2 regions of the Sporosarcina sp. FSL K6-1508 genome follow, and region 1 is predicted to be linked to the other one. Evidence: a T-box and tRNA genes for the amino acid it is inferred to sense, from the RefSeq annotation. Region 1 holds a T-box; the other holds one or more tRNA genes.
What was found. The T-box of region 1 lies ahead of serS (serine--tRNA ligase). A T-box ahead of a tRNA ligase gene usually reads a tRNA of that ligase, here a tRNA-Ser.
Positions count from the first base shown of each region.

Region 2: it has a tRNA-Ser gene. The T-box ahead of serS (serine--tRNA ligase) is inferred to sense a tRNA for this amino acid. The anticodon was not compared.

Region 1 is NZ_JBBOXF010000001.1:801,140-817,344, reverse strand. It holds rRNA gene MKZ11_RS03820 (23S ribosomal RNA) at 1-696, shown strand, start outside; rRNA gene rrf (5S ribosomal RNA) at 779-894, shown strand; gene MKZ11_RS03810 (glutathione peroxidase) at 1,251-1,730, shown strand; gene guaB (IMP dehydrogenase) at 1,834-3,300, shown strand; gene MKZ11_RS03800 (serine hydrolase) at 3,473-4,819, shown strand; gene pdxR (MocR-like pyridoxine biosynthesis transcription factor PdxR) at 4,960-6,375, opposite strand; gene pdxS (pyridoxal 5'-phosphate synthase lyase subunit PdxS) at 6,600-7,445, shown strand; gene MKZ11_RS03785 (RNA polymerase sigma factor) at 7,701-8,222, shown strand; gene MKZ11_RS03780 (hypothetical protein) at 8,206-9,285, shown strand; gene MKZ11_RS03775 (NUDIX hydrolase) at 9,362-9,940, shown strand; T-box leader at 10,017-10,235, shown strand; gene serS (serine--tRNA ligase) at 10,377-11,654, shown strand; gene tadA (tRNA adenosine(34) deaminase TadA) at 11,720-12,226, opposite strand; gene MKZ11_RS03760 (deoxynucleoside kinase) at 12,474-13,121, shown strand; gene MKZ11_RS03755 (deoxynucleoside kinase) at 13,108-13,776, shown strand; gene MKZ11_RS03750 (hypothetical protein) at 14,123-14,302, opposite strand; gene MKZ11_RS03745 (aspartate kinase) at 15,108-16,205, opposite strand, start outside.
Region 2 is NZ_JBBOXF010000001.1:1,616,337-1,632,541, forward strand. It holds rRNA gene MKZ11_RS07910 (23S ribosomal RNA) at 1-1,580, shown strand, start outside; rRNA gene rrf (5S ribosomal RNA) at 1,728-1,843, shown strand; tRNA gene MKZ11_RS07920 (tRNA-Asn) at 1,889-1,963, shown strand; tRNA gene MKZ11_RS07925 (tRNA-Ser) at 1,968-2,059, shown strand; tRNA gene MKZ11_RS07930 (tRNA-Glu) at 2,079-2,153, shown strand; tRNA gene MKZ11_RS07935 (tRNA-Val) at 2,213-2,288, shown strand; tRNA gene MKZ11_RS07940 (tRNA-Met) at 2,317-2,391, shown strand; tRNA gene MKZ11_RS07945 (tRNA-Met) at 2,479-2,553, shown strand; tRNA gene MKZ11_RS07950 (tRNA-Asp) at 2,557-2,632, shown strand; tRNA gene MKZ11_RS07955 (tRNA-Phe) at 2,705-2,780, shown strand; tRNA gene MKZ11_RS07960 (tRNA-Thr) at 2,794-2,869, shown strand; tRNA gene MKZ11_RS07965 (tRNA-Tyr) at 2,883-2,967, shown strand; tRNA gene MKZ11_RS07970 (tRNA-Trp) at 3,008-3,081, shown strand; tRNA gene MKZ11_RS07975 (tRNA-His) at 3,109-3,184, shown strand; tRNA gene MKZ11_RS07980 (tRNA-His) at 3,220-3,295, shown strand; tRNA gene MKZ11_RS07985 (tRNA-His) at 3,331-3,406, shown strand; tRNA gene MKZ11_RS07990 (tRNA-Gln) at 3,417-3,488, shown strand; tRNA gene MKZ11_RS07995 (tRNA-Gly) at 3,493-3,567, shown strand; tRNA gene MKZ11_RS08000 (tRNA-Cys) at 3,576-3,649, shown strand; tRNA gene MKZ11_RS08005 (tRNA-Leu) at 3,691-3,771, shown strand; gene MKZ11_RS08010 (SRPBCC family protein) at 4,166-4,633, shown strand; gene MKZ11_RS08015 (RNA polymerase sigma factor) at 4,843-5,388, shown strand; gene MKZ11_RS08020 (hypothetical protein) at 5,342-6,238, shown strand; gene MKZ11_RS08025 (hypothetical protein) at 6,458-6,973, opposite strand; gene MKZ11_RS08030 (B3/B4 domain-containing protein) at 7,003-7,695, opposite strand; gene queG (tRNA epoxyqueuosine(34) reductase QueG) at 7,753-8,892, shown strand; gene trmL (tRNA (uridine(34)/cytosine(34)/5-carboxymethylaminomethyluridine(34)-2'-O)-methyltransferase TrmL) at 8,910-9,383, shown strand; gene MKZ11_RS08045 (hypothetical protein) at 9,881-10,183, shown strand; gene MKZ11_RS08050 (NCS2 family permease) at 10,290-11,591, opposite strand; gene MKZ11_RS08055 (aldo/keto reductase) at 11,749-12,573, shown strand; gene MKZ11_RS08060 (methyl-accepting chemotaxis protein) at 12,710-13,645, shown strand; gene MKZ11_RS08065 (RluA family pseudouridine synthase) at 13,748-14,599, opposite strand; gene MKZ11_RS08070 (thioredoxin family protein) at 14,629-15,108, opposite strand; gene MKZ11_RS08075 (disulfide oxidoreductase) at 15,110-15,535, opposite strand; gene MKZ11_RS08080 (bifunctional GNAT family N-acetyltransferase/carbon-nitrogen hydrolase family protein) at 15,668-16,205, shown strand, end outside.

The sequences.
Region 1 (16,205 bases):
TGCCCCTTATCGGGGCAGGAGACAGTGTCAGGCGGGCAGTTTGACTGGGGCGGTCGCCTCCTAAAGAGTAACGGAGGCGCCCAAAGGTTCCCTCAGAATGGTTGGACATCATTCGCAGAGTGCAAAGGCATAAGGGAGCTTGACTGCGAGACCTACAAGTCGAGCAGGGTCGAAAGACGGGCTTAGTGATCCGGTGGTTCCGCATGGAAGGGCCATCGCTCAACGGATAAAAGCTACCCCGGGGATAACAGGCTTATCTCCCCCAAGAGTCCACATCGACGGGGAGGTTTGGCACCTCGATGTCGGCTCATCGCATCCTGGGGCTGTAGTCGGTCCCAAGGGTTGGGCTGTTCGCCCATTAAAGCGGTACGCGAGCTGGGTTCAGAACGTCGTGAGACAGTTCGGTCCCTATCCGTCGCGGGCGCAGGAAATTTGAGAGGAGCTGTCCTTAGTACGAGAGGACCGGGATGGACATACCTCTGGTGTACCAGTTGTCTTGCCAAAGGCATCGCTGGGTAGCTATGTATGGACGGGATAAATGCTGAAAGCATCTAAGCATGAAGCCCCCCTCGAGATGAGATTTCCCATTACGCAAGTAAGTAAGATCCCTCAAAGAAGATGAGGTTGATAGGTCTGGGGTGGAAGCACGGCGACGTGTGGAGCTGACGGATACTAATCGATCGAGGACTTAACCAATTTTGAAAAGGGCTTGATTACCCTGATTCTGTGTAGCACAATGTCTGTTTCATTCAGTTTTGAGCGAACAAGCTCAATAGAGTCTGGTGACGATTGCGAAGAGGTCACACCCGTTCCCATCCCGAACACGGAAGTTAAGCTCTTCAGCGCCGATGGTAGTTGGGGGTTTCCCCCTGTGAGAGTAGGACGTCGCCGGGCACCATGGTTTATATAAAACGAGAGGATTCTTTTGAATCCTCTCGTTTTTGCGTTATCCGTACACTTTTATGTATAGTATTTGCCTAGTAGAAGTAATAGTCTTTTTGTGTTTAACTGTAGTAATGAAGGTAAACTTATCTTAGTAGAAGAAAGGAAGCGAAATTGTCGGTTAAGGAAGTCATAAAATTGGTTTTGGATGCAATAGGATTATTTCGATTAGTTGTCATCTGGTAAGTCGCTCAAATTAATTGCTTGGTACCACGTACTAAACATCATCACTTCAATCCCCAATCCTTGTAATTGTTCCTGCATCAGCCTATGGTTTATATAAGTCTAAAATTAAAGGAGCTAACTCAATGAAGACTATTTATGAGTTTTCGGTCAAAAAACCGAACGGTGACGTCCAATCAATGGAAGACTACAAAGGAAAGCCTTTAATTATAGTGAATACGGCAAGTAAATGCGGTTTTACCAGCCAGTTCAAGGAATTGCAGGAACTATATGAAGAACATAAAAATCAAGGGCTCGTTATTCTGGGCTTTCCTTCGGACAATTTCAATAATCAAGAGTTTAATGATATTGAGAAGACGATGGAATTCTGTGAAGTCAATTACGGTGTAACCTTTCCGATGTTTGCAAAAGTCAACGTGAAGGGTGACCAAGCAGAACCACTTTTCACATTTCTAACTTCCCAAAAAAAGGGGATACTGACAGAGGGGATCAAGTGGAACTTTACGAAGTTTTTAATTGATCGCGAAGGACAAGTTGTCGAACGGTTTGCACCACAAACTTCACCTCTTAAAATGAAGAATTCAATAAATCAAGTTGTTCAGTGAATAATAGGAATACTTTTACTTGTCCTTCCTACCTTGACAGCTATTGTGACCGCTGATACCCTTTTAATAATATTCAATTATAACTAACAGGAGGTATGTTGGAATGTGGGAAACAAAATTTACGCGTGAAGGGCTTACATTTGATGATGTGTTGCTAATACCGGGACCATCTGAAGTATTGCCCAAAGATGTATCGCTCTCTGTCGAACTGACAAATAAGATAAAATTAAACATCCCCGTTATTAGCGCCGGAATGGATACGGTTACTGAATCGAAGATGGCAATTTCTATGGCGCGTCAAGGTGGACTTGGTATTATCCATAAGAATATGAGCATCGAAGAACAAGCTGAACAGGTTGTTACTGTAAAACGTTCAGAAAATGGCGTTATTACAAATCCATTTTTCCTGTCACCTGAGCATCAGGTTTTCGACGCTGAGCATCTAATGAGTAAATACCGTATTTCTGGCGTTCCAATTGTTAATAATACTGAAGAATTAAAGCTGGTAGGTATTCTGACAAACCGTGATCTTCGCTTCATTCAAGATTATTCACTTGTTATTGATGATGTCATGACGAAAGAGAATCTTGTAACGGCGCCGGTTGGTACAACATTGGAAGATGCAGAGAAAATCTTACAAAAGTATAAAATTGAAAAGCTTCCGATCGTCGATGAGAAGGGAATCCTTAAAGGGTTGATCACAATTAAGGATATTGAAAAAGTAATCGAGTTTCCAAATGCCGCAAAAGATAAACAAGGTCGTTTGCTTGTAGGCGCAGCGGTTGGTGTTACGACAGATACGATGGTACGCGTAGAGAAACTTGTAAATGCTGAAGTCGATGTTGTTGTCATCGATACGGCACATGGCCATTCTAAAGGTGTTCTGGATGTGGTTGCTCAGATTAGACGCCAGTTCCCGGATCTTGAAATCATTGCAGGCAATATTGCGACTGCAGAAGGTGCGCGTGCGCTCTTTGAAGCGGGTGCAGATGTCGTCAAAGTCGGCATAGGACCTGGCTCAATCTGTACGACGCGTGTGGTTGCAGGTGTGGGTGTTCCACAAATTACAGCGGTCTACGAATGTGCTTCAGAAGCACGTAAGGTAGGCAAAACAATTATTGCTGACGGTGGTATTAAGTACTCCGGTGATATTGTCAAAGCGCTTGCCGCCGGTGGGCATGCTGTTATGCTAGGAAGTCTTCTTGCGGGTACAACGGAAAGTCCGGGAGAAACTGAAATATTCCAAGGACGGCGTTTTAAAGTTTACCGTGGTATGGGATCAATTGCTGCGATGGAGCGCGGTTCGAAAGACCGTTATTTCCAAGAGGACGCGAAAAAGCTTGTACCTGAAGGAATCGAAGGGCGTATGCCTTACAAAGGGTCTTTGTCGGACACGATTCATCAGTTAATCGGCGGTGTTCGTGCAGGTATGGGTTATTGTGGTACAAAGGACTTGCGTGATTTGCGTGAGAAAGCACAGTTTATCCGCATGACGGGTGCAGGATTGCGTGAAAGTCATCCACATCAAGTACAAATTACAAAAGAAGCGCCGAATTATACACTTTCATAAGGGATTTTGTTTCAAGAATTAACTTTCCCTGTGTTTTGAATCGGAATGAAGGAACTTCATCACCTTTCCTGCGTCTACATATGAGCGGAAAGGTGTTTTTTCGGTTTAGTTCCCATGGAGTAGCAGAAATATGATAAAATGTCTTTAGGGAAATAGCGATGACGGAGGTATTATGGTGAAGCGAGAGATGAGAAAATTGGTGGCATTCCTGTTAGTGCCGTTATTATTAATAATGACATGGGGCACGGTTCCGGTTTACGCCGAATCAGCACTAGGCATCCATGTTGACGGAGCGATTTTAATTGACGCGGATAGCGGAAAAATACTATATGAAGAAAATGCAGATACGCCTCTAGGTATTGCTAGTATGACAAAAATGATGACTGAATATATTCTTTTTGAAGCAATTAAAGAAGGTAAAATAAGCTGGGATCAGGAATATAAAGTGAACGACTATACATATGCCGTTTCACAAGACCGTCGTCTCAGTAATGTTCCTCTGCGAAGAGATGGAACGTATACAATACGTGAGTTGTATGAAGCATTAGCAATCTATTCTGCAAATGCAGCGACAATTGCAATTGCAGAAACGATAGCAGGAACGGAAACAGAGTTTCTGAAACTGATGAATTCGAAAGCGGAAGAACTGGGCTTAAAAGATTATAAATTTGTCAATTCAACGGGCTTGAATAATGGTGATCTTCAAGGGATGCATCCACAAGGGACAGGTCCTCAGGATGAAAACGTTATGCCTGCGAAATCGGTTGCAAAGCTTGCATACCATTTACTGCACGATTATCCTGAAGTGTTAGAAACGACAAAAATCAATACAAAAGTTTTCCGTGAAGGAACAACTGATCGAACTGTGATGAAAAACTGGAACTTCATGCTTCCAGGATTTGTTTATGAATACGAAGGTGTTGATGGTCTGAAGACAGGTACGACTGACTTTGCGGGGCACTGCTTCACAGGGACAGCCACAAGGGACGGTAAACGGGTGATTGCTGTTGTTATGAAAGCGGTTGATGCAAAAGGAGTAGGGTCATACAAAGCACGATTCGATGCGACACGTGCTCTGTTCGATTACGGTTTTGGTCAATTTTCGGAAGTAGAGTTCGTTCCGGCCGGCTATCAGTTTAAAGGTTCTAAAACACTTGACGTTACTAAAGGAAAAGCGAAAAATGTTGCCGTGGAAGTGAAGGAACCGATTCGCATGATGGTGAAAACAAGTGAAAAAGATTTATATGTACCTGAACTTGTACTTGATGAATCAAAAGTAAAAGAAGGTGCACTACAAGCACCAATTAAAAAAGACACTGTTGTGGGGCATGTGAATCTCGTGAAAACGGAAGGAACTGATTACGGTTTCATTGATTCCGATAATCCGGGAACTGAGGTTGTTACGAAAGATGCAGTCGAGAAGGCAGGCTGGTTTTCACTTACAATGAGTGCGATTGGCGCCTTCTTTGCAAGCATCTGGAGTAGTGCAACAGGGTTTGTAAAAGGTCTATTTAAATAAGAAAAGCTGAAGGCGCTTGGAGTCTAGACACTGACCCGAGTAGTTAAAACTTATACTATCTTGTCTATTAAACAGTAAAGGCGAAACATCCTTAAAAGGATGCTTCGCCTTTTTTTGTCTAAACTCAAGTAGGAAGAGAATTAACAAGTACTTTCGCTTTTACAGATATTCCAAGCCTTCATAAGGTCTTCTACGGCCTTGGTGATATCCTCTGTAGAAAGGCCGCCGAAACCGAGAAGAAAGGAGGGTTCCCCCGCTTGGGCAACTGTTCTATACTCATTTAAGCCGTATACACGGATACTTGCTTTCCGTGCAGCGAGTACCAGGGATTTTTCATTTGTTTCGGTGTGGACGGTTAGGATAATATGCATGCCTGCTTCATCGCCTGAAAATGAAACGTAGGGAGCATAGGATGCCAGAGTCTCTGTAAGAACTTGAAGCTTGCGTTTATATATTTTCCGCATTCTATTAAGATGACGTGAAAAATGACCGTCTGCCATAAAACGCGCCAGGATATGCTGATCGAGCCGCGGTACTGTAGCTGAGTAATGGATGAATGCCTTTTCATAGCGATTTAGCAATACAGGAGGAAGCACCATATAAGCAATTCGTAGCGAGGGCATAAGCGATTTTGAAAAGGTGCTCAAATAGATGACGTTGCCGCCCTTATCCATACCTTGTAAAGAAGGAATCGGTCTGCCGGTATAGCGGAACTCACTGTCATAATCATCTTCAATAATAAAATTTCCGTTAACTGAGGAAGCCCAGTTCAATAAAGCGGTCCTGCGCGATGCGGAAAGGACGCTGCCTGTCGGGAACTGATGAGAGGGAGTCACATAGGCAACAGTTGCTCCTGAGCGTTGCAGGAGGCTTACATCCATCCCTTCTTCATCGACTGCAATCGGAATTGCTACCCGGTTATTATGGAAAAATACATGATGGGTGAGTGGGTAGCCAGGATCCTCTATTGCATATGTCGCTTCTGTCCCTAGAACCCGGATGACGAGGGGCATGAGCTGTTCTGTCCCGGAGCCGATAATAACCTGCTCGGGAATACAGTCAACACCGCGCGAATGATATAAATAACGCGAAATTTCTTGACGAAGCTCCCAATCACCATGAGGGTGTCCAAGAAGAAGAAGATTCCGAGAAGATTCATCCATAACGTCTTTTGCGTACTTCCGCCATTGCGTAAAAGGAAATGATTCAGTATCGATTTTGCCAGGCGAGAAGTCGAAAGATACATCTACAATTTTTTCGGTCACCATTTCCTCTGCAACTTGCATCGGTTGGACGTAGGCGAGCTCTTCAATTGCTTGTACGTAAAAACCTTTCCGAGGTTTCGAGGAGATAAACCCCTCAGCCGCCAACTGTGCATAGGCAAGTTCAACAGTTGTCTGGCTCACATTGAGAAAGTCACCGAGTTTTCGTTTCGAAGGAAGTTTCATACCTACAGGCAATTTGCCATCTGTAATATCCCGTCTTAGTTGGTTGTACATTTGTTCATATAGCGGGGTATTTATACTTTTCTCTAGCTTGATTAATAACATTTCCATGGCAATCCCTCCATCTGACCCCTTCAAGTTGATCGGAACTGAGTATTTCAATAAGGTCATATTCCATTATACTGAACAATAAGAAAAGAGGGAAGCGCCTGTTCAGAGGCGACAGGCAAAAGACGGGCTGACGGAACGGCGTTCTTTGCCGTATAGTCCGCATGGCTTATGATTCGAGCCTCTAGGCGCTGAACTCTAGACAATAAGAAAAGGGGGAAGTTAATATGAACTTTAAATACGGTGGGGTTATTATGGACGTTATTAATGCAGAGCAAGCAAAAATAGCAGAGGCGGCAGGCGCAATTGCAGTAATGGCATTGGAACGGGTTCCTTCTGATATAAGGAAAGCTGGCGGCGTGGCGCGCATGGCGGATCCGCGCATCATTACGGACGTACAAGGGGCTGTTTCGATTCCAGTCATGGCGAAGGCACGTATCGGTCATATTTCCGAAGCACGTGTACTTGAAGCACTCGGTGTCGATTATATTGATGAAAGTGAAGTATTGACACCGGCTGATGAAGAGTTTCATTTGTTGAAAAGCGTATACAGTGTGCCTTTCGTTTGTGGAGCGCGTGATCTTGGAGAAGCAGCACGCCGTCTCGGGGAAGGTGCTAAAATGCTTCGTACAAAAGGTGAGCCAGGTACAGGGAACATCGTTGAGGCAGTACGTCATTTGCGCATGGTCAATGCACAAGTGAGTAGACTTGTTCATATGAATGAAGACGAAATCATGACGGAAGCGCGTAATCTTGGCGCACCTTATGAAATCCTCCTTGCCATCAAAAAACACGGACGTCTTCCTGTGACAAACTATGCAGCAGGTGGCGTAGCTACACCTGCTGATGCTGCACTGATGATGGAGCTTGGCGCGGACGGCGTATTTGTAGGTTCAGGTATCTTCAAATCAGAGAACCCTGAAAAATTTGCACGTGCGATTGTCAAAGCAACGGAAAACTTCAAAGACTATAAATTGATTGGCGAGCTGTCCAAAGACATCGGCGAACCGATGAAAGGGCTGGAAATCGGGACTCTTCAAGAGGAAGAGCTTATGTCAGTACGCGGTTGGTAATGAATTAATAAAAGAGTAAAAATTAAACCGTACTATAAGTTGAAGGGGTTAATATGTTCAGTAGATGAGCATATTACCCCTTCTTTTTTATTTTTATTTGCGACCGATTTTTGTAACTTGCGTCTAAGTATATAAGTTGAAATAAATAATTCCTTTAAATACGCTTTGGCTACCCCAGATATGGCGCCTACGCTACGTTAATACATGTGTTCATAAATTCACCATATCTGGTAGGAAGAAAGGGGATGGAAATCTGTGGATACCCAAGAAACTGTTGCACAATGGTATGACGATTACGGTGAAGCTATATTTACATACATTTTGATGATGGTGAAAGATTATCAACATGCGGAAGATTTAACACAGGAAACATTTGTGAAGGCTTATCGAAAGCATGATACGTTTTTACATCAATCGAGTATTAAAACATGGTTATTTAGCATTGCTCAAAATACTACGAAAGATTACTTACGTAAAAAGAATCCGTTGCAACATTATTTAGATCTGTCATTGAATGATCGTGATTTAGCCCCTTTGCCGCATCAATTGATGGAAATGAACGAACGGGAAGTAGTCTTGATCCATACTTTACAAAAATTAAAACCATCTTATAGGCAAGTAATCGTTCTGCGTAAGCTAAAAGAGTTTTCGACGAAAGAAACCGCTGAAGTTTTAGGTTGGTCAGACAGTAAGGTGAAAAGCACATTACAACGGGGGTTACAGGAATTAAAATACAAGCTGATAGAAGGGGGATTTAGATATGAAGCAATCATTTGATGATGAGCTAAATAACTCTTTTGAGAAACTAAAACAAAATCTCCACATGAAGGCAGAATATCATGGGAAATTGCGAAAGAGTATTTTGCTTGAAAGTAAGAAGACTGTAGAGAAGAAACTATCAAGCAAAAAGATTTGGCTCTCAGTGGCAGCTACTCTCCTTTTGTTAGTGGGAAGTTCACCATTGTATTCCCCAACAATGGCCTCTTTGGCAGCAAAAATCTTGCCTCTTCAAATCCCAGTGGGCAACTCATCAACTGTCGATTCGCTACATTCAAAGATTATGGAAATTCTTGAGCAATCGGGGTATGAAGCATCTTCTGTCGGCACAAGGCCTAATCCTTATACAATTGAAATCGTATTGATGAAAGGCGCAGATAGTCTTGTATCAATGAAAAAAGTGCTTGTACCCCAACTTGAACAATTGCTATATGACCAAGGCACCGATCAATACCGATTAAACATTACTCTATTTGAAGGCAGTGAAGAATTACCGGAAAGACATCGTAAATTGGGTACTCTAATGGATGAAGTAGATGTTGTTATTAGCAGTGCATTCTTGAAGTATGGCTATTCCGACTTGGCACAACATGCTACATATGGCATTAAAGAAGGATTCTTTTCAAACGTACTTGAAATTGATATACCAGATCATGTGAAGGAAGCAGAGGCAATTCAAAAATTTGTCATTGAAGCGATTGATGAAGATAGTTTAGACATTAAGGAGGTCAAAGTACATTATTACAATGCGAAACACCGTAGTCAAGATAACCGTTGGGCATATATTGTAAGTGATATTCATGCAGCGCTAGCTGGTAAGTCCATTTACAATGTGACAGGAATTAGCTATAAGGTGAAAGGCGGCGTGACAAATGTTTGGATTAAAACAGCGTTACCGGAATACCCCGACAAACAGATTATTTCAGATATTGAAACGGCCCTTCAAACGTATTTAGCAACAAAAGAAATTAAGGAAACGATTCAAAGCGACCATTATAAGATTCAATTAATAAATGAAGATGAAACCCATTTATTACAGGTTTCAAATATTCCTGGTGAATAGTTAAAATAGGTTTGTCTTTATGGCCATCTTCGTTAAATGAAGATGGCTTTGTTATACTTGGATAGAGGTGATTTGAATGGAACGGTTAAAAGTTTTTGATGAAAACTATACATATTTGAGAGATGAAAGTAGAGATGATGTTCATCTTAAAGGACTGTGGCATGAAACATTCCATTGTTGGCTACTGGATGAAAAGTTCATCTATATTCAAAAAAGAAGTAACGTGAAAAAGGATTTCCCTGGTTTGTACGATATTACCGCTGCGGGGCACATCCTTTCAACCGAAACTGTGATGGACGGCATTCGGGAAGTGGAAGAGGAACTAGGTATCGAAATTGATATGCAGAAGCTCCATTCGAAAGGCATCGTGCGGGACGGCATTGAACTGTCGAACTTTATTGACCATGAGTTTGCGAACGTCTTCCTGTATGAATCAACATTTACAGCAAGAGACTTTTCGTTACAACTGGAAGAAGTGGAAAGCGTCCATATCGTGAAACGGGAAGACTTGATTCAACTATTCCTATCGGAAGTCATGACAGTGACCTGCAGGAATATTCATGACGGGACGACGGTAATAATCAGCCTTCCTGATTTTGTTCCACATGAAAGGATGTATTTTGAACAAGTTGCATTATTCATGAGAGGACTATAACGGAAAGCGGTTACATCTTTTCTTTGAATGACTTGCCAAAAAATCAACCTTGTAGTAAAGTAATACTAATTTCAAACATGAGACGATGATGGGAAGCAGTAGCAAGAATGTTTTTTTGAAGAGAGCCGGCGGGTGGTGCGAGTCGGTAAAGACACTTGTGAATCCGTCCCTGAGTAGCCGGGCTGAAACGTATAGTAGGCCTGAGCCGGCAGTTGAACCGTTACTTCAATGGAGTGGATTGGACTTAAGTGTCCAGTCAATTTGGGTGGCAACGCGGGTAGTTCTCGTCCCTTTTATAGGGGATGGAGGGCTTTTTTTATTGTCCAGTTTTAGTGCCCGGAGCTCGGGGTCATAAGTCGTCCCTGACCAAGTGCTAACGCTTTTCTTTTGAGCACTGCTAATCCATTATCGTCTAAAACTCAAGGAGGAATCACCTATGCTAGATATTAAAAGAGTCCGTGCCAATTTTAATGAAGTAAAAGAGAAACTCTCTAAACGTGGAGAAGATATTTCTCAGCTCGACAACTTCCAAGGTCTTGACGACAAACGCAGAGAATTGATTGCAAAAGTTGAAGTCTTGAAAGCGGAGCGTAATGAAGTATCTCAAAAGGTCGCTGAGATGAAGCGCAACAAGGAAAATGCAGATGAAGTTATTGCGCGTACACGTCAAGTCGGAGATGAAATCAAAAAACTTGATGAAGAATTGAATACAGTGGAAGAAGAATTGAACTATATCATGATGCGTATTCCCAACGTACCACATGACAGCGTTCCGGTTGGCGATAGCGAAGACGATAACGTTGAAGTTCGTGTGTGGGGGGAGAAGCCTGAATTTGGATTTGAACCTAAACCGCATTGGGATTTAGGAACGGATTTACAACTTCTTGACTTCGAACGTGCTGCAAAAGTGACAGGAAGCCGTTTTGTTTTCTACCGCGGACTCGGTGCACGTCTAGAGCGCGCATTAATCAACTTCATGCTGGATCTTCATATTGAAGAACACGGTTATGAAGAAATACTGCCGCCGTACTTGGTAAATCGTACAAGCCTGACAGGGACTGGCCAGTTGCCGAAATTTGAGGAAGATGCATTTTTAGTTAATGAAGAGGATTACTTCCTTATCCCTACATCTGAAGTGCCTGTAACGAACTTCCACCGTGATGAAATCCTGAATGTTGCACAATTGCCGGTAGCATTTGCAGCATACAGCACAAACTTCCGTTCAGAAGCAGGTTCTGCGGGGCGCGATACACGGGGATTAATCCGTCAGCATCAGTTCAACAAAGTAGAACTCGTCCGTTTCGTAAAACCGGAAGATTCTTATGATGAATTAGAAAAACTGACTGGGCATGCGGAAAAAGTGTTACAGTTGTTGAAATTACCATACCGTGCATTGAAAATGTGCACAGCAGATCTGGGTTTCACTGCAGCGAAGAAATACGATCTTGAAGTATGGATTCCGACTCAAAATATGTATCGTGAAATTTCTTCTTGTTCAAACTTTGAAGACTTCCAGGCGCGCCGTGCAAATATCCGTTTCCGCCGTGAAGCAGGGGCAAAACCTGAATACGTTCATACATTGAACGGAAGCGGCCTGGCAATTGGGCGTACCGTGGCAGCAATTCTAGAAAATTATCAGCAGGAAGACGGTTCAGTCGTTATTCCCGAAGTTCTCCGTCCGTATATGGGCGGGAAAGAAGTTATTACTTTGTGAAAACAAAAATCGTGCAAGGCGTCATTCGATGTCTCGCACGATTTCTTTTTTAGTCCGTCTAGACTTCAGCACCCTTGATCAAGGCGCTTACGCTTTTGGTCAATTTTTTTTCGTTCGCGTATCGCTCTAAAAAACGCTGTCAGCATCTCCCCGCATTCATCCGCAAGGACGCCTTCAACCACCTCACATTCATGATTAAACCGTGGATCGTTCAATAAGCGATAGAGTGAGTCGACGCAACCGCCTTTTGGATCGCGGGCACCGTAGACGACACGAGGAATTCTGGATTGTAAAATAGCGCCTGCGCACATCGGGCATGGTTCAAGTGTTACATACAGCGTCGTATCTTCAAGCCGCCAGCTGCCAATTTCTTGGCATGCATCCTGAATGGCGGACAATTCTGCGTGTGTTACGGCATTTTGGGTTGTTTCACGTAAATTATGAGCGCGGGCAATTACTTTATCCGCATGGACGATGATTGCGCCAATGGGAACTTCGGCAAGCGCTTGTGCCTTCATCGCTTCGTCAATTGCCATTTGCATATATATCCGGTCTTTATTAAAAGTATCCAAAGTCATCTCTCCTTGAAGATATTGTAGCATTTTAATATGGTGAATGAAGGGTGATCTTCCAATTAGGAGCGATGGCTCTATAAGAGGCCCTATGGCTAATGCTTAGAAGCCGCCGGGTTTTAGATGCAGTCCCTAAAATTGTTCCACGTGGAAAAAGTCTGAAACGTTGAGCACGCTCTATTTTTCATTTCACCTGTGTGATAAAATGAAGAGCAATATATAATGTAGACGTGAAGGAGGATTTCTGATGTCTGTTCCATTCATAGCGATCGAAGGTCCGATTGGAGTTGGGAAAACATCACTTTCCAAAGCAGTCGCGGACAAACAGCAATTCTATCAGCTAAAAGAAATTGTGGATGAAAATCCATTTCTTAATAAATTTTACGATAACATCGAGGAATGGAGTTTCCAGACCGAAATGTTTTTTCTTTGTAACCGCTACAAACAGCTAAGTGATATTAAACCCGGAATAGTGGTTGAACAAAAACCGGTCGTTGCCGATTATCATATTTTTAAAAATCTCATTTTTGCGAAACGAACATTGCGTCCTGATGAGTATGTGAAGTACGAAGAAATCTATAAAATTTTAACGAAGGACATGCCTGTTCCGAATATCATTGTCTATCTCCACGCAAGCCTAGACACGCTTATGAAGCGAATCGCCCAGCGCGGGCGCGATTTTGAAAAAAACATGGATCCTGCTTATTTACAGCAACTTACAGAAGACTACAAAACGTTCATTACGTTTTTTGAATCAGCACATCCTGAAATACCTGTTCTTCGGTTCAATGGGGACGATCTAGATTTCGTAAACAATGAAAAGGATCTGCAATTTATTTTAGATACGGTCGATTCGTCGATACGAAAAGGAGTAAAGTTGAATGAACTTACGTGAAAAATACGACATCCCTCAAAATGCTGTCATTACAATTGCTGGGACGGTGGGGGTCGGCAAGTCAACGATGACGCAGGCACTTGCGGATGCACTGAATTTCAGGACATCATTTGAAAATGTCGATCAGAATCCCTACCTCGATCTTTTTTACAATGACTTTGAAAAGTGGAGCTTCCATTTACAAATTTACTTCTTGGCAGAGCGATTCAAAGAGCAGAAACGCATATTTGAATATGGCGGCGGATTTATCCAAGACCGTTCGATTTATGAAGATACAGGCATTTTTGCGAAAATGCATATGGAAAAAGGGACGATGAACCCCGTTGATTATGATACGTATACGAATCTGTTTGAAGCAATGGTTATGACACCCTATTTTCCGCATCCTGATTTGCTAATTTATTTGGAAGGACCGCTTGACGGCATCATTTCTCGTGTCAAAGAACGCGGTCGTCTGATGGAACAGGAGACACCGGTTTCATACTGGGAAGAAATGCACGAGCGCTATGAGAATTGGATCAATTCGTTCAATGCATGCCCGGTATTACGTCTAGATATCAATGATTATGATCTTCTTACTAATCCACGAGAAGTGGAAACGATTGTTGAGAAAATAGGACATTCCCTGAAGCAAACGTCACTTTTGAAGAAATGAAACCATCCACAAAAATATAGCGGGTTTTCTTTTCGGGGACAAAAAATTAGCAGGGTAAAACAGGGACCTATTCGCTTAGCGGACAGGTCCCTGTTTGTTCTATAAATAATTTAAAATAAAGAATACGTGACGGCGCGACTAGTCGTCTGCCTGGGATGTCAACTTGATGTCAGCCAGATGCTTCGCGACAACCTTCTTCCCTTCTTCCACCTGCTCGTCCGTGAAACCTTTACTCGTCATATTCGACTGCCACTTTACAAGATAGTTGCTCACTCTGTCCACTCGATCTGACGGGCTAGCCGCGGAAACTTCATGGCTAAAGCTGAGTTTCTCCTCATTCCAACCATCAATAAAGTGGGCGCTGGCTAAAACCAAAACTGAACACGCAATGGCGACTATTGAACACATTATGGCGATTACTTTGTAAGGCATTCCCATTCCCCCAGACAGCTTCTTTTCCTAACTGTACAGGAATTTCAGGGTTAATTAAATTTAAAAATTCTGATAAATAACGAGAGATACCCATTTATTTCGGAAAGAATTTCCTCCTATCCATTTCCTTCGACAGCTTAATTTGTCTAATGCTGATGGTGTGTAGGGGAAATTTCTTTTTTCGCGAGTCATCAAAATTGTTGCGATAGAAAAGCGGTTAATTCGTGGGAAATCTGGGAATTACCTAAAATTCGGAATTACCCGTAACCACAGCGGATTTATCAATCTCCTCACAAATTTACCTATTCCCCTCAATTTTATCGCATCGTATGCAAGTTGAACTCCAAATATTGAGCAACTATACAAAAAGAAGGACAGGCTGTTTCACTATAGCCCGTCCTTCTCTTCTGCATCAGGCCTAGGCACACATGGAATGTGGCCCAGCAGTTATTGTTGCATGAATCCTCGTGCTAGTTACTTTTATTTACCATGCTGAAGGGAGAAATAATCATATATAAAAATCCGTCGATTGATGGAGAATCATATTGAACGAAGAACTATAAACCCCATCTCTTGTAGAAGTAGTTAAGGAGTTTGAAAATTACTATAAACAAGAGATGAAATTGCCGGACCTCAAGCTTTCTAATTCTTACACCTTGACGAAATGGGGAAGGTAGCTCTAAGAATGGCTGATAGGAAAGCGGGTAGCATTGTTAATTAATTTCCAGGTGTGTTTATGCTATTCTGTTCAGAAAAATGGCACACTATCCAATGAGATGGTGTGCCATTAAATAGATAATGAAAAAGTTGAAACCTATACAAACTGTGCTCAGGCGCCTTGCAAGGGGGAGACAGAGGCATTCTCTAGCGCTGAAACGAATTCAATGTGATGTTTTATTTCAACAAGTTTGGTTAGAGAGTACCGCCGATTTCAGAAAAAATTCAGCGTAAAGCTCTTTCAGTATTTTCGTTTCATCTTTTTTATGAACACCGAAGACAAGACTTACTTCTGATGAACCTTGGTTAATCATTTGAATACTGGCGCCTGTACGGGCGATTGCAGAGGCGGCACGGGCAGCGAGTCCAGTAGAATGGCGCATTCCTTCACCGACCAGCACAATCATGGAGTAATTGGAATGCATATGGACATGATCCGCATTCAATTCCTCTTTCGCCCGGCGTACAATTCGGGCTTCTTTATCCGCATTGAGAAATTTACTTCTGATGATGACGGACAAATTATCGATACCGGAAGGAGTGTGTTCAAATGGAATTTCTTCTTCCTCTAATATTTGCAATAACTTTCTTCCGAAACCAATTTCTTGGTTCATCAAGTACTTATCGACGAACAACGTAGAAAATCCACTATCCGCAGCGATGCCGATAACCGGCTGTGCAAAGTAATTGCGTTCTTTAACAATAAGCGTTCCAGACGCTTCGGGATTATTGGTATTTTTAATGCAGACAGGAACAGAACGACGGAATGCGGGCATGAGCGCTTCATCATGGAAGACGGAGAATCCTGCATAAGCCAGTTCACGCATTTCACGATAGGTCATTTTTTCAATACCGACAGGGTTGTCGACGACAGTCGGATTGGCCGCAAAGACAGAATCGACGTCCGTGAAGTTTTCATACAGTTCAGCTTCAGTTGCTGCCGCTAGTAAAGAACCTGTAATATCCGATCCGCCTCTATTGAAGGTACGGAGTGTTCCGTCTTTGGTATAGCCGAAAAAGCCAGGAAAAACAATTAGTCCTGGTTTGTCGCGTAATTGTACTAGACGCTCATCTCCTTCCGGCAGTGCCCGTACCCGTTCAGGTCGCTCATTGACAAGCAGTCCGGCTTTTTTTGGACACATATAGTGTGCGTCCATTCCTATATGTGTGAAATAAGCTGCAATTAGCTTCGCATTGTTATCTTCTCCCGATGCTTTTAAGCAATCCATAAAAAGAACGACATCATTTCTGTCTTTATTGAGCCGTTCATACAAGTCATT
Region 2 (16,205 bases), 820 kb from region 1:
TTTCCTGAGGAAGGCTCGTCCGCTCAGGGTTAGTCAGGACCTAAGTTGAGGCCGAAAGGCGTAGACGATGGACAACAGGTTGATATTCCTGTACCACCTCCCCGCCGTTTGAGTAATGGGGGGACGCAGTAGGATAGGGTGAGCGCGCTGTTGGTTATGCGCGTCTAAGCAGTGAGGTGTGGAATGAGGCAAATCCCGTTCCTATAACATTGAGCTGTGATGGCAAGGGGAGTATTCCCCGGAGTCCCTGATTTCACGCTGCCAAGAAAAGCCTCTAGCGAGGCGGGAGGTGCCTGTACCGCAAACCGACACAGGTAGGCGAGGAGAGAATCCTAAGGTGATCGAGAGAACTCTCGTTAAGGAACTCGGCAAAATGACCCCGTAACTTCGGGAGAAGGGGTGCTCTGGTAGGGTGTTAAAGCCCGAGAGAGCCGCAGTGAATAGGCCCAGGCGACTGTTTAGCAAAAACACAGGTCTCTGCAAAACCGCAAGGTGAAGTATAGGGGCTGACGCCTGCCCGGTGCTGGAAGGTTAAGAGGAGAGGTCAGCGCAAGCGAAGCTTCGAATTGAAGCCCCAGTAAACGGCGGCCGTAACTATAACGGTCCTAAGGTAGCGAAATTCCTTGTCGGGTAAGTTCCGACCCGCACGAAAGGCGTAACGATCTGGGCACTGTCTCAACGAGAGACTCGGTGAAATTATAATACCTGTGAAGATGCAGGTTACCCGCGACAGGACGGAAAGACCCCGTGGAGCTTTACTGTAACCTGATATTGAATTCCGGTGCAGCCTGTACAGGATAGGTAGGAGCCTTGGATTCCGGAGCGCTAGCTTCGGATGAGGCGTTGGTGGGATACTACCCTGGCTGTATTGGACTTCTAACCCATGCCCCTTATCGGGGCAGGAGACAGTGTCAGGCGGGCAGTTTGACTGGGGCGGTCGCCTCCTAAAGAGTAACGGAGGCGCCCAAAGGTTCCCTCAGAATGGTTGGACATCATTCGCAGAGTGCAAAGGCATAAGGGAGCTTGACTGCGAGACCTACAAGTCGAGCAGGGTCGAAAGACGGGCTTAGTGATCCGGTGGTTCCGCATGGAAGGGCCATCGCTCAACGGATAAAAGCTACCCCGGGGATAACAGGCTTATCTCCCCCAAGAGTCCACATCGACGGGGAGGTTTGGCACCTCGATGTCGGCTCATCGCATCCTGGGGCTGTAGTCGGTCCCAAGGGTTGGGCTGTTCGCCCATTAAAGCGGTACGCGAGCTGGGTTCAGAACGTCGTGAGACAGTTCGGTCCCTATCCGTCGCGGGCGCAGGAAATTTGAGAGGAGCTGTCCTTAGTACGAGAGGACCGGGATGGACATACCTCTGGTGTACCAGTTGTCTTGCCAAAGGCATCGCTGGGTAGCTATGTATGGACGGGATAAATGCTGAAAGCATCTAAGCATGAAGCCCCCCTCGAGATGAGATTTCCCATTACGCAAGTAAGTAAGATCCCTCAAAGAAGATGAGGTTGATAGGTCTGGGGTGGAAGCACGGCGACGTGTGGAGCTGACGGATACTAATCGATCGAGGACTTAACCAATTTTGAAAAAGGGCTTGATTACCCTGATTCGTGTAGCACAATGTCTGTTTTATTCAGTTTTGAGCGAACAAAAGTAATTATTTTATAAAAAACGCTTGCAACATCCATCAAGACATGATATAATAAGTATTGTCTTGTGGAAAATAGTCCAGTGACGATTGCGAAGAGGTCACACCCGTTCCCATCCCGAACACGGAAGTTAAGCTCTTCAGCGCCGATGGTAGTTGGGGGTTCCCCCCTGTGAGAGTAGGACGTCGCTGGTCTGTTATTCCTAAAGAGCATGCTCTTTGTAAGTATTATGATATTATTCCGCAGTAGCTCAGTGGTAGAGCAATCGGCTGTTAACCGATCGGTCGTAGGTTCGAGTCCTACCTGCGGAGCCATTTAGGAGAGCTGTCCGAGTGGCCGAAGGAGCACGATTGGAAATCGTGTAGACGGTTAACGCTGTCTCAAGGGTTCAAATCCCTTGCTCTCCGCCAGATTTACATAAATAATAATGGCCCCTTGGTCAAGCGGTTAAGACACCGCCCTTTCACGGCGGTATCACGGGTTCGAATCCCGTAGGGGTCACCAATAAAACTTATTCCATACAAGACACATTATGTGGAATGAATAAAAATTTTTTTTACCCAGGAGGATTAGCTCAGCTGGGAGAGCACCTGCCTTACAAGCAGGGGGTCGGCGGTTCGAGCCCGTCATCCTCCACCATTATATTTATACAAACAATTAACATTGTCGCGGGGTGGAGAAGTGGTATCTCGTCGGGCTCATAACCCGAAGGTCGCAGGTTCAAATCCTGCCCCCGCAACCAAATTTTATCACAATGCATCGGGTTACACATCTGACTTATAAGTCAGAAATTCATGCGAATTATCAAATTAATACTATATATTGTTGTCGCGGGGTGGAGAAGTGGTATCTCGTCGGGCTCATAACCCGAAGGTCACAGGTTCAAATCCTGTCCCCGCAACCAAATGGTCCCGTGGTGTAGCGGTTAACATGCCTGCCTGTCACGCAGGAGATCGCCGGTTCGATCCCGGTCGGGACCGCCATTTTTATTATAATAAGGTTTAAAATAAGCAAACTGACAAAGAAATACATAGCTTAGAGTAGACCAAATATGTGGCTCAGTAGCTCAGTCGGTAGAGCAAAGGACTGAAAATCCTTGTGTCGGCGGTTCGATTCCGTCCTGAGCCACCATTTTAATATTTGTGCCGGAGTAGCTCAACTGGTAGAGCAACTGACTTGTAATCAGTAGGTTGAGGGTTCAAGTCCTTTCTCCGGCACCATCTAGACCTATATGGTGGGGTAGCGAAGTGGCTAAACGCGGCGGACTGTAAATCCGCTCCCTACGGGTTCGGCGGTTCGAATCCGCCCCCCACCACCATTTTTTTAACACGAACCATGTGTTGAAAAGACTTCCACGTAGGGGCATAGTTTAACGGTAGAATAGAGGTCTCCAAAACCTTTGATGTGGGTTCGATTCCTACTGCCCCTGCCACTTTTTTTAATTTAACCTAATATTATGGCGATTGTGGTGAAGTGGTTAACACATCGGATTGTGGTTCCGACACTCGAGGGTTCGATTCCCTTCAGTCGCCCCATTTATTTATCCAATTAAATCAAACTAGATATCGTGGCGATTGTGGTGAAGTGGTTAACACATCGGATTGTGGTTCCGACACTCGAGGGTTCGATTCCCTTCAGTCGCCCCATTTGTATATCTAATTAAATCAAACTAGATATCATGGCGGTTGTGGTGAAGTGGTTAACACATCGGATTGTGGTTCCGACACTCGAGGGTTCGATTCCCTTCAGCCGCCCCATTTATCTTATTGGGGTATAGCCAAGCGGTAAGGCAACGGACTTTGACTCCGTCACTCGTTGGTTCGAATCCAGCTACCCCAGTTTCGCGGAAGTAGTTCAGTGGTAGAATACGACCTTGCCAAGGTCGGGGTCGCGGGTTCGAATCCCGTCTTCCGCTCCATTTTCTGCGGCGGCATAGCCAAGCGGTAAGGCATGGGTCTGCAACACCCTTATCACCGGTTCGATTCCGGTTGCCGCCTCCAATTTTCTTGTTTATTGTTGGAAGTGAAATGAATATTGTTATGCCCGAGTGGTGGAATGGCAGACACGTCGCACTCAAAATGCGATGCCGCGAGGCGTGCCGGTTCAAGTCCGGCCTCGGGTATCAGATGGAAAAGACACAACTTCGGTTGTGTCTTTTTTTCATGTCTAATAAATTTATAAATGTCTGGGCCTATAGATAGCCCGTGAAAGCGGATATGCGAGATTCAGGCAGTGAGCACCAAATGTTTGGATGCTGGAGAGCAATATATATGATCGGTCGTGGGTTGCTAATGATCGGTTGGCGGAGGTATATGGTCGGTTGCGCCGCGTTATGATCGGTCCCCAGTGATATATGATCGGTTGCGTAGCGCTAATGATCGGTTGAGGATGATATATGGTCGGTCGTGCTGTAGACTTGGCGGCTGGGGTCGCGTATCCGCTTTTGTTCCGCTCAATTTCAACTTAGAACTTATTGTGCTACAGTGAAAGAAAGAATATTGAGTGGAGGGGCTGTTATGCCATTAATCGAACATCAGGAATTCATTAAAGCCTCAGTAGAACGCTGCTTTGATCTCGCGCGCGATGTGGATATTCATACTCAAACAACAAAGGGTACGAAAGAGAAAGCCGTTGGTGGGGTTACGACAGGTTTATTGCTGGCGGGGGATGTTGTTACATGGGAGGCAGTCCATTTCGGTATAAGGCAAAGACTGACGGCTAAAGTTACAATAATGAATGAACCCTATCTCTTTGAAGATATAATGGTCAAAGGTGCCTTTCACTCATTTACGCATGTACACGAGTTTATTGAAAAGGATAATGGCACGCTAATGATTGATCGCTTTCGTTATAAATCCCCTTTTGGACCGATTGGAGTTATTGCGGATAAGCTGTTTTTGCAAAGCTATATGAAGAACTTTATTGTGAGCCGTGCAAAGGCTCTGAAGCAGATTGCGGAAAGTGAGCAGCAGGTGGTTCATTAAGAAAAGATGACTTGATAAATAAATATTGATTGTATCTTCTGCTGAAATAGATTCTTTTACAAAACTCCTTTTACCAACTTAAAAGGAGTTTTTATTTTGGAATGAAATCAGGAAAATTCTTTTGGTTTCCCTTGAAGTTACATAATTTCTAATTTGCCTGTAATATTTCATGTAGTGAATCGTCTAATAACTAAAGGAGGGGAGAGCGTGTGACGAACCATACAATCGAGGAGTGGTTTCAGCTGTATGAAAGGGATATCACCAGTTTTCTAACTTACTATACGGGCTCGTTAGATGTCGAGGATCTAGTCCAAGAAACTTTTATGATAGCTATGAAGAAAATGGCTGGGTTCAACGGGCAATCTCATCCCAAAACATGGCTGATTTCTATTGCGAGAAATAAGGTTATCGATGATTATCGCAAACGGAGAGTATGGGAAAAGATCAAGCATTTAATTATCCGCGACCCCAAAGAGTCAAATGAATTGGAAGAGCAAACAATTCTAAATCAGGAAATCATCCAATTATACAAAGCGATTCATCAACTTTCTCCCCGCTATAAAGAGGTAGTTATTCTTAGAAGTATTTTAGAGCTAACGCCAAAAGAAGTTAGTGAAGTATTGAAAAGCAATGTGAATCATGTGAATGTCATGTTTCATCGGGCGTTAATGAGACTAAGAGAACTACTTGTAGAGGAGGGATTTACTTATGAAGAGAGTGGAGAACTTACAAGAAAGTCTGAAAAAACTACCTAAATATACATTGGATGATGAACAGAAAGAAAAAATTATTTTAGCTATGAAGAAGGGGACGAAATCTAGAAAGAGAGTGAAGTTTGTTAAATCTCTCACGGCACTTACTTTAATATGTGCGGTAGTATTTGTTCTTGTCTTATCAAGTGATAGTGAGAGTAATAATTGGCTTAATGAACTGAAGCAGTCGTTTCGACCTCAGGTAGAATTGACCGCGCAGCTGGGGGAAATCTTTAACTTTTCACAAAGTAATCAAGAAGTGACTGGAATTGAGGGGAAGGTGGGAATGCTATTTAACGAACAATTTGTAGCGGAAGATGCAAGAAAAGGGGCGAAAATGATGCTCTACTTTTGGATAGGTGCGTCAGAACTCGCAGGTAAAAGTTACACAGTAGAAGCTAGGGATGCTTACGATAAAAAAATAATAATGTCTGAAGGGGTTTTTGATGGTTTTCTATTTGAAGAAGATGTCCAACAGGTATTAACTAGTTTCACACCATTTCCGAAAGAAGGTAAATGGCAACTTTCCTTCTATGTGGAAGATCAATTATTTGAGGAATTTACAATTGAGGTCCTTCCCCCATTTCCGAAAACCGAACATTATACTTTGGTTAATCATCCAATGGAACTTACAGTCGGGGAGTCAACTGAAGCATTAATTGTAAGTGAAGAAGAAAACGGGAAAGAAATAGAGGTGAAGTTATTAAATAATAAAGGGAAAGTTATTTCCGAGCATGTCTTCTTTCAGAATACCCCTCAAGATAATTATTATTATGGGAGTATAAAATTCCCGGAAAAAGGAATCTGGAAGTTAATGATTAATGGGGAGAAAACACAGCCGTTCAAAAATTAAATCTAATTAAAATCGCTCCTGCCACAGACGCGGCAGGAGCGATTTCCATAGAGGGAGACCTCGGTAATACTAGCAGAGGGTTGTCCATTGCAGTTACCTTGGATGGTCATTGGGGATTGGTCACAAAGTAAATGGTAACAGGTCATTGGTTTGCCTGTAATTTAAATTGGATTGGTCCCCACTCTATGCCCCGGAAAGGAGTCTCACCTTTCCGAGGGATTAAAAGTATTTCGCATCGTCAAAGCCTAAAACGATAGAATAGTTTTTGGCATTAATCGAATTAGATAATTTATGTGCATCTTTTTCTGCTTGCAATGATTTGAGCCGATAGTCTTCTGGGGCAAATAAAGCGACGCGGTACACGATTGTACCTTCAGAATAGCCATATTGAATTTCTTCTTTTTCTGCCATTGACAGTTCTTTGTAAAAGCGGGCTTTTGCACGCAATTGTGTGGCGAGTTCAATCGCTTCGACAATGGCTAACTGTTGTCCTTGGAATTCAATTGTGTTATCGACATTTGCGCGATACATGAGACGATCTAGCACGCGGCTGTCCAAACGTACTTCGTCCAATTCGGTTTCTACGACTTGAAGCGGACGTGGTCCTTGTTCGGGAGTACTTCCTTTTTCTACAGTCGTAAAGGCGACACGTCTCATTTCATGTTCTAGCTCATGGATACGCTTGGTCAAGATGCTTTTTAATTTTACGGCTTCAGCAAGTGTTATGTTGCTCATTTGTTCATTCCTCCCAGTTACAAACTATATCAGTCTACTATAATGGAAGATTGTCCCTCATGCAAAACATAAGAATGGACGTAACCGCCGCTAAGGCTGGTGAACATGTTGCCGCATGCCGTTGTCAGTTCAAATGCTTCAGTAACATCCATAGAAGGACGTAGGAAGAAGACATGTAGCGCTTCCGTCGTTTCTTCTGTCACGGCGGTCCGTATGGAATCGACATATGGACTGCCGAATGGGCTATAATCATCTTTCAATAGCAGAATGTTTTGTAATGAGTTAAAACGGCCATTCAAGCCTTCGTATCCATCCTCTTCTGTACCAGAAGTAAGCAATACATCGCCGACCAATTTTTCAAAGTCATAGATGCCAGCAGGAATTTCATGTTCCAAGGAAAAGAAATTATTCAAGTCGACAGCATTATGGAAGGGATTGATATAGTTTTGTTTCTTAATACGTCGCATGAGCGCTTCTGTAGAATGTCGGTACCGGTTGGGATCTGCTCCAAGTGATTTCCATACAGTGCGCCATTCTTTAATACCAGGAAAATCGGAGACGGATTTGTTCTCAAGTTCAAAGAAAAGTTGCTCTTGGAATAATTGTAATTTTCCTTTTAGCATTTGAGGCGATTCTGACACTGTAATTTTGGTATAATGATTAATGCCCAATTTTAATCCGGGTACGGCACCTAAAAGTTTCATATCCATTTCGATATTCAATGACTTCACCCTTTATATAGTTTTAATTCAATAGTAGCATAGTGGAGGCGATACAGTGTGAATGCTGTTCAGTTACAACAGTCAGTAAGGGACTATGCGAAGTCAATCGGCATCGACAAGATTGGTTTTACAACGGCCGCCCCATTTCGGGAGCTGAAAAACCGCTTGAAACGACAGCAAGAACTTGGCTATCAGTCGGGTTTTGAAGAAAAAGACTTAGCTAAGCGGACAGAACCCGCCCTTTTGCTCGATCAAGCGGAAAGTATCATAGCAATTGCAGTAGCGTATCCATCCAAAATGGCTAATTCTCCAAAGGGAAAAAAAGGCGAGCGGCGCGGGATTTTCTGCCGTGCATCATGGGGGACGGATTATCATACGGTCCTTCGTGAAAAGCTAAGTTTACTTGAGGCGTATATAGTGGAACATGCACCCGCTGCAAAGGTGCGTTCGATGGTGGACACGGGGGAACTTTCCGACCGTGCTGTCGCAGAACGAGCTGGGATTGGCTGGTCCGCAAAAAACTGTTCGATTATTACACCTGAGTTCGGTTCGTATGTGTACCTCGGTGAAATGATTACAAATATACCATTTGAGCCGGACGTTCCAATGGAGGATGAATGCGGAGACTGCACACTATGCCTTGATGCATGCCCAACGGGGGCTTTGATTCAAGGCGGACAATTGAATGCACAGCGCTGCATTGCATTTTTGACTCAGACAAAAACCCCAATACCCGAGGAGTTTCGTGCAAAGATCGGAAACAGGTTATACGGTTGTGATACGTGTCAGACGGTGTGTCCGAAAAATAAAGGAAAACATAATTTACATCAACAAGCATTCCAACCAGATCCAGAATTGGCCAAGCCTCTTCTACAACCAGTACTCAGCCTTTCAAATCGTGAGTTTAAAGAGGAATTTGGGCATGTATCCGGATCGTGGCGCGGGAAAAACCCTATTCAGCGAAATGCAATTATCTCTCTTGCACATTTTAAGGATGAGTCAGCAGTACCTGAATTGATAGCCATGTTGGATAAAGACCCGCGACCTGTAATACGTGGGACTATTGCATGGGCACTCGGTCAAATCGGTTTAGAAGAAGGGTATAATGCAATTAAGGAAGCGTTATTGAAGGAGGAAGACCCGGAAGTGCGTGCTGAATTAGAAAAGGCAGTGGGTAACCGGATAGAAAAAGTTTAAGTGGAGGAAGTGTTGAAATGACCATACATGTTGCATTATTTGAACCGCTCATCCCAGCGAACACGGGGAATATCGCGCGGACATGCGCAGGAACAGGAACGAAACTGCATCTAGTAAAGCCGCTCGGTTTTTCGACAGATGATAAAATGTTGAAACGGGCTGGGCTCGATTACTGGGAACACGTCGATATTACGTACCATGATGGTATTCGTGAACTTTTTGCGGCGAATCCAACTGCGGTATTTTACTTTTTGACGAAGCATGGAGAAAGACCTCATACCGCATTCGATTATTCCGATGAATCGACGGATATATTTTTCGTCTTTGGTAAAGAGACAAGCGGGCTTCCAGAAGAGGTGTTACAAGAGAATAAAGAACGGTGTCTGCGCATCCCGATGAATGACAATATCAGATCGCTTAATTTATCGAATACGGCAGCGATTCTTATATACGAAGCACTCAGACAGCAGTCATATCCGGGATTAATTTGAAAAGCGCAAGCGCCTTGGGATAGGCGACAGGCATAAGACGGGTTGGCGAAGCAGCGGTCTTTGCTGCATAGCCGGACCGACTTATGACCCGAGCCTCTAGGCGCTGGAGTCTGGACAGCATGAAAAGCGCAAGCGCCTGGGGAGACCCGAAAAGCATATCTTTCTATCCTTATAAAAAAACGGGACAGCCAGAAGGCATGTCCCGTTTTGTTCAAATTATTTTCTTTGACCAGGTATCTTTACCTTGCCAGGTTTATCATCATATCCGCCTGTGAAAATTGCAGATAGGAATGCAAAGCAAACACCTAAAATTAGAAGTATTGTCATGTTAGGTACCTCCTGTAAATTCATTAGTAGCTTCGTTTAGTATACCCTATTTTTAATGGAATTGAAATGATCATCAAGAATAATTGTGACAGAGCAAAGAAAAATGAAACTTTTAGGTCGCTTGTCCGTATATAATGTAACGACTTAAATAATATGGAGGCAGGATATATATGAACTACTCAACTGGCATGAAATGGGTCACGGCATTAGCAGAAGGTTTTCTTGCGATTCCGCTCCTTGGTGGATTATTTGTGGTAACCTCTGGCTATTCAGTACTCGGGGTTATGTTTGTACTGCATGCAATTACGTTATTGCTTTCAATTCGGGAAATGCAAGGCAAAGCAGCATCAATTCTGGGACTTGTGACAAGCGTAGTGAGTGCGATTCCGTTTATTGGCTGGTTTATGCACCTTATTACCGCAGTAGCGCTCTTCCTATCAGCAATCACTTCTAGACGCAGAGTGAATATGTAACAGAAATGCCCTTCCAAGGTAAAACGGAAGGGCATTTTTTTTAGAGATAAGTATACGTTTTTTCTACATGGATTAATGTCTAGACTACTCGCGCTTTCCGCTTTTCTTAGTGCGGTAAATAGAGCAACTGGTAGGTGAACAACACCGCGAAAATATATAAGAGAATAGGAACTTGTTTACCTTTTCCTTTTACAACCTTCAATAGCGGATATGTGATGAAGCCAAGAGCAATCCCAGTCGCAATGCTAGAAGTGAGTGGCATTGTCAGGATTACAAGAAAGGCCGGGAATGCTTCGTCGAATGAATCCCAATCAACATCTTTAACTGCCCCAATCATCAGGCTTCCGACAATAATCAAAGCAGGAGCGGTAATTGCAGAGACGCCTGACAATGTACTGACGAACGGCCCGAAAAACGCTGCACCAATAAAGAGAATGGAGACCGTTAACGATGTTAGTCCGGTCCGTCCTCCTACCGCGACACCAGAGGAAGATTCAATATACGCCGTTGTCGGACTTGTTCCAAACATGGATCCGAATGTTGTTGCAACAGAATCCGCAAGCAATGCATGACGTGCACGGGGCAATTTGTTTCCTTTCATTAGGCCTGCCTGTTTTGCGACCCCAATCATCGTACCGGTCGTATCGAACAAAGTGACAATTAGGAAGGCAAAGACGACGCCATATAAGCCATGTGAAATGACGTCACTCACTGCTGTCACTGGATTCCAGACAAGTATTCCTTCAGGTAATTGCGGCAGTTTCCATAAAGCGCCCTCAAATTTAAGCTGACCTGTAATGGCTGCGGCAATACCTGTAAGAATCATTCCAATGAAGATAGAGCCATATATATTCAACGTCATAAGAATAACGGTCACAAGAAGACCAAATAGAGCTAGCAGAACGGGTGGGGAAGTTAGATCGCCAAGCTTCACAAGATTTGCCTCATGTGGAGCAACGAGTCCAGAAAGGCGCAAGCCGATAAAGGCGATGAATAATCCTATTCCTGCGGTAATTCCAAGTTTCAAACTCTCAGGAATGGATTCGATTAGCTTTTCTCGGAATGATGTCATGGACAACAAAACAAATAATAGTCCGGCTACAAATACGGCTGAAAAAGCAGTCATATAATCGAGTTGTCCGTCAGAAGCGAGAACAACTGATGTAAAGTAAGCATTTAATCCCATACCGGGTGCAATCGCGATGGGATAATTGGCAAAAAGCGCCATCCAAAGTGTACCTATAACAGCAGCGATAATCGTCGCGATGAATACTTGCTCGAATGGTACACCAGCGTCAGCAAGAATAATCGGATTGACGATAACAATATAGGCCATTGTCAAAAAAGTTGTCATACCGGCTAATACTTCAGTTTTTACCGTGGTACCATGTTTTTTTAATTGAAACAACGTAATTCTCCTTTCAAAATACGAACGAAATGAAGTTCATTTACAATAATATTCGTTTTTACGCTAAAATTCAACTCTGAATTCTAATCAGGTAATTCGTAATATTCGTATGACGCTTGTACAATTAAAGTATAAGATAGGAAAGGGGAAATTCAAAATGACAAAACTTTTTAAAGGAATAACTGAGCTTGCGAATGGTGTGAATATGCCGCAATTAGGACTGGGTGTTTATAAGATGACAGACCCTGGGCAGACAGTCGAGGCAATTTCCTATGCCATAGAGAACGGATATCGCGCAATTGATACGGCGGCTATCTATGAAAATGAAAGAGAAACAGGTGAAGCGGTCCGTCACTCTGGTGTACCACGGAAGGATTTGTTCATCACATCGAAAGTTTGGAACACCGATCAGGGCTATGACGAGACACTCCGCGCGTTCGAGGCTTCATTGAATAAACTGGGGTTAGATTATTTGGATTTGTATTTGACACATTGGCCTATAACGGGAAAATATGTTGACACTTATAAAGCGATTGAACGTTTGTATGATGAAAAACTGATCCGTACAACAGGTGTCTCCAATCATCATACCCATCATCTTGAAAAAATCCTTGTAAAAGCAAATATAGCACCAATGGTAAACCAGATTGAACTTCACCCGTATCTGACACAGGAACCACTCCGTGCGTTTTGCAATGAGCATGGCATTGCTGTCACTTCTTGGTCACCGCTTGCACGCGGTAAATTGCTCGCGGAACCAACGCTTCTTGCTATAGGCGAACAATATGGGAAAACACCTGCACAAGTAATCATCCGTTGGCATTTGCAAAATAATCTTATCGTTATTCCAAAATCAGTGACACCTGAACGCATCCGAGAAAATAGTGAGGTTGCCGATTTTGAACTATCAAATGAAGAGATGGAATCGATTGATGCACTTAATCGCGATGAGCGGACGGGAACAAATCCGGATACATTTTAATTTTATCAACATTCCTAATGAGCGACATAAGTCTCAATGCTATTCATAGTATTGCAACTTTTGTCACAAATACTACATTCAAAAAGAGGTAGTTTATGGTATGATGAAAAAAAGAATGTAGGAGGAATTGATTACCATGTTCAAAAGTAAGAAAAAAGTTATCCAGGACGATGGCCTTCAATTAGAACTTGAACGTTTGAAATTAGCGTATTTAAATAAAGAAGAGCAGGATCAAGGGCGTTTAACTGACTTGAAAAGCGAACTGAATGCTGCTGTCGATCAACATGAGAAGGTAAATGCGCAACATAATGTATTAGGAGATGCAGTTAGTCAGATTGAGATAAAGTTTGAAAATGTGGGTGAATTAAGCGAAAGAACGTCAGAAAAGTCACAGAACTTGTTCGAAAAAGGTCGTTCACTTGAAGAACAATCCCATAGCATGGTCAAAGAGGCGTCGGAAGGAACGAAAGAGGTCAAGGCGACAGCCGATGTAATCAAAGACTTGGGAATCCAAATTCAAGCTTCCGAACAGAATATGACGAACTTAAGCGCTCGATCCGTTGAGATTCAGTCAATTGTCGGTGTCATTGAAGATATCGCAGCGCAGACGAATTTGCTTGCATTGAATGCATCAATCGAGGCGGCACGGGCTGGAGAATCCGGAAAAGGGTTCGCGGTCGTTGCCCAAGAAGTACGAAAACTTGCAGAAAGCACGTCGGATAGTACGGCTAACATCCAGACATTGACTTCTTCACTTCGCAATGAAATCGAGCAGGCGCTTGCGGCTACAAGAAAAAGTGCGGAGCTCGTTGAAAAAGGAGTCGCAGTAAGTTTGGCAACTGCATCAAAAATTGAAAGCATCCTAAGTACAATTGAGTTAAGTCAAGGCGACATCGGTGCTGTTCAAGAAATGATTGAAGAACAGAAGAAGTTGTCCGAAGAAGTGAAATATGAACTGAACGGTGCGAAAAATCTATTTACGCAAGCACATAATCTAATTGTGGAACATATTGAAGACGCAAAAGAAGTAGACGAGCGTCTTGAGAATGGAATTCGTCAATTAGCGTTTTAATAAAAAAAAGCGAACGGCACTGGAGCTGGACATCGGTCCATGTTGAAAAATAGTACTTTTTCAAAAGAAATGCCCTGGAGATATAACCCTCCAGGGCATTTTTTAGATAGTTGTCATTTCGATAAGTGTTTGTTCATCTGTAAATGGATGGATGAACGAGATTGCAGTTGCAGTAAGCCGATAATTACCGTCTTCTGTTTCACTGCCGTCATATAGTGTATCACCTGTAACAGGATGTCCAAGATGCGCTAAATGTACGCGAATCTGGTGTGTTCGGCCTGTCTCGAGGTCAGCTTCTACGATTGAGGTTTCCTCTTTACGTTCAATGAGCCGGAAATTTGTTACCGCTGCTTGACCAGACATCGAAACAAGTCGTTTGGCTGGATGATGGCGGTCTTTTCCAATCGGGAGTCTAATGGAACCTTTTGGCCTTTTCAAGTAACCGTCCACTTCTGCAGTGTATTTACGTGAGATGTCGTTATTCTCAATCATACGGTCAAAAAGTGCTTTTGCAATCGGATGTTTCGCAACGAGAACAACGCCAGAAGTCCCTTTATCAAGACGATGTACATGTTCCGCATAGTCTCCGCCATTTTTTTGAACATAAGCCATGACAGCATTCATCAGCGTACCCGTTTCTTTCGGGCCGTCAGGATGAGTTGTGAGGCCAGCCGATTTTACGACTGCAAGGATATGCTCGTCTTCAAAAATTACAGGGATGTCAGTATGTTCATCGGCAATATACGTGGATGCTGCATCGGGAAACGTAAATACTAATTCTGTCCCTTTGGCGAGAGGCAGGCGCCAGTCGTCTATTGGTTCTCCATCCGCTCCTAGTACACTCTTAGCCATCCGCATAAGGTGGACGGTCTTTTTGCCGCCCTGCCATTTGTCCTTGAGCAGATATTCAACCGTCATATTGTCTTCTTGTGTTTTATAATGAAATAACGCCATTCAAATCATTCCTTCCCGCACGTTTTTCATTATTTACCTTCGAATTCATTGAAAAATTTACGGATATTTTCTTCTGGCTGTGCACCGACCATCCGTCCGACTTCTTTGCCGTTCTCGTAGTGGACGAGTGCCGGCCAATTTTGAATATCATATTTTGTCTTTTCGCCAACTCTATCAGCAAATTCGAGCATGTTGTATTGCAGTACATTTACACCCATCTCTTTCGCTATTGGCATCATGACAGGCGTCATTTGCATGCAATATTGGCATGTTGGGTGGAAATAGTATGCCGTTACGGATTCACCGGCCTCGATTTTTTTGAATAGGGCATCTGGCAGAACAATGTTGCTGTAGTTTTTATTGCCAATCAAATCGATTGTCGGTTGTTCAAGCATTTCTGTTCCATAAGGATTGTCTTTCAGTTTTGCCTCATCCGATTTTTTCGACAAGACAACGACAAGGATGAAAATGGCGATAATAACTCCGCCAATTAGCAATAGTTTTTTCAAGTTACCTCGACTCCTTCTGCCATTTCATCATGAAAAGGCTTGTGATTAAGATGATTAAAAATGCCGTAAGCGCCAAGAAAGGAATGGTAATGAACCCAAGATAGTTGATGTACTGTCCGGTGCAAGATACATTTCCGCACGCCGGCGCACTATCGCTTAAGAAACTAATTTTTTGGATTCCGTAATGATAGAGGGAAATACTTCCCCCGACAATAGAGAAAACAGCTAAAGTCAAAGCTATTCGTGCGTTTTTTTGGAACAGGGCAATGCCTGAAATGAGAACGATTGGATACATCAAAATCCGTTGGTACCAACAAAGCGTACAAGGCTCATATCCGCGCACTTCTGAAAAGTACAGCGAACCGAGCGTGGCAACCAATGAAACTGTCCAAATAACAATGAGACTGTTTTCCAGCCGTTTCTGCATACTATCCACTCCCGCTTGTTAAACTGCATATACACTTGATTATAGGGTTTCTCAGTAAGCAAGTAAAATATTATTAACTGTAGAGACACTAGGATATAATGAAGAGAAACAGGTTTGGAAGAGGTGTTTTAAATGAGTGAAGAATTTGATTTGTCTACGTTTGAAATAAGTATGGTCATCCGTCAGATGAAATTTGAAGATATAAAGAGACTTTTAAATATGCAGGAACTATGTTTTCCAGGCATGGAACCATGGGAAGAGAGTCATTTGAAAAGTCATTTGGAGATTTTCCCGGAAGGACAGCTCGTTGCAGAGCTGGACGGGGAAATCATAGGTTCATGTTCAAGTCTCATCATCAACTTCGATGAGTACGATGACCGCCATACCTGGGATGATGTAACGGATGAGGGATATATAACAAACCACAATCCCGACGGCTATAATATGTATGGCATTGAAGTGATGGTGCACCCCGAGTACCGACGCATGAAAGTCGGGCAACGATTGTACGAAGCGCGTAAAGAACTTGCAAGAGAGCTCAATTTGAAGTCGATTATCCTTGGCGGACGGATTCCGAACTACCATAAATTCGCCGAAGAAATGTCGCCGCGTGAATATGTAGATTCTGTGTCGCGTCATAAAATCTATGATCCTGTACTAACATTCCAGC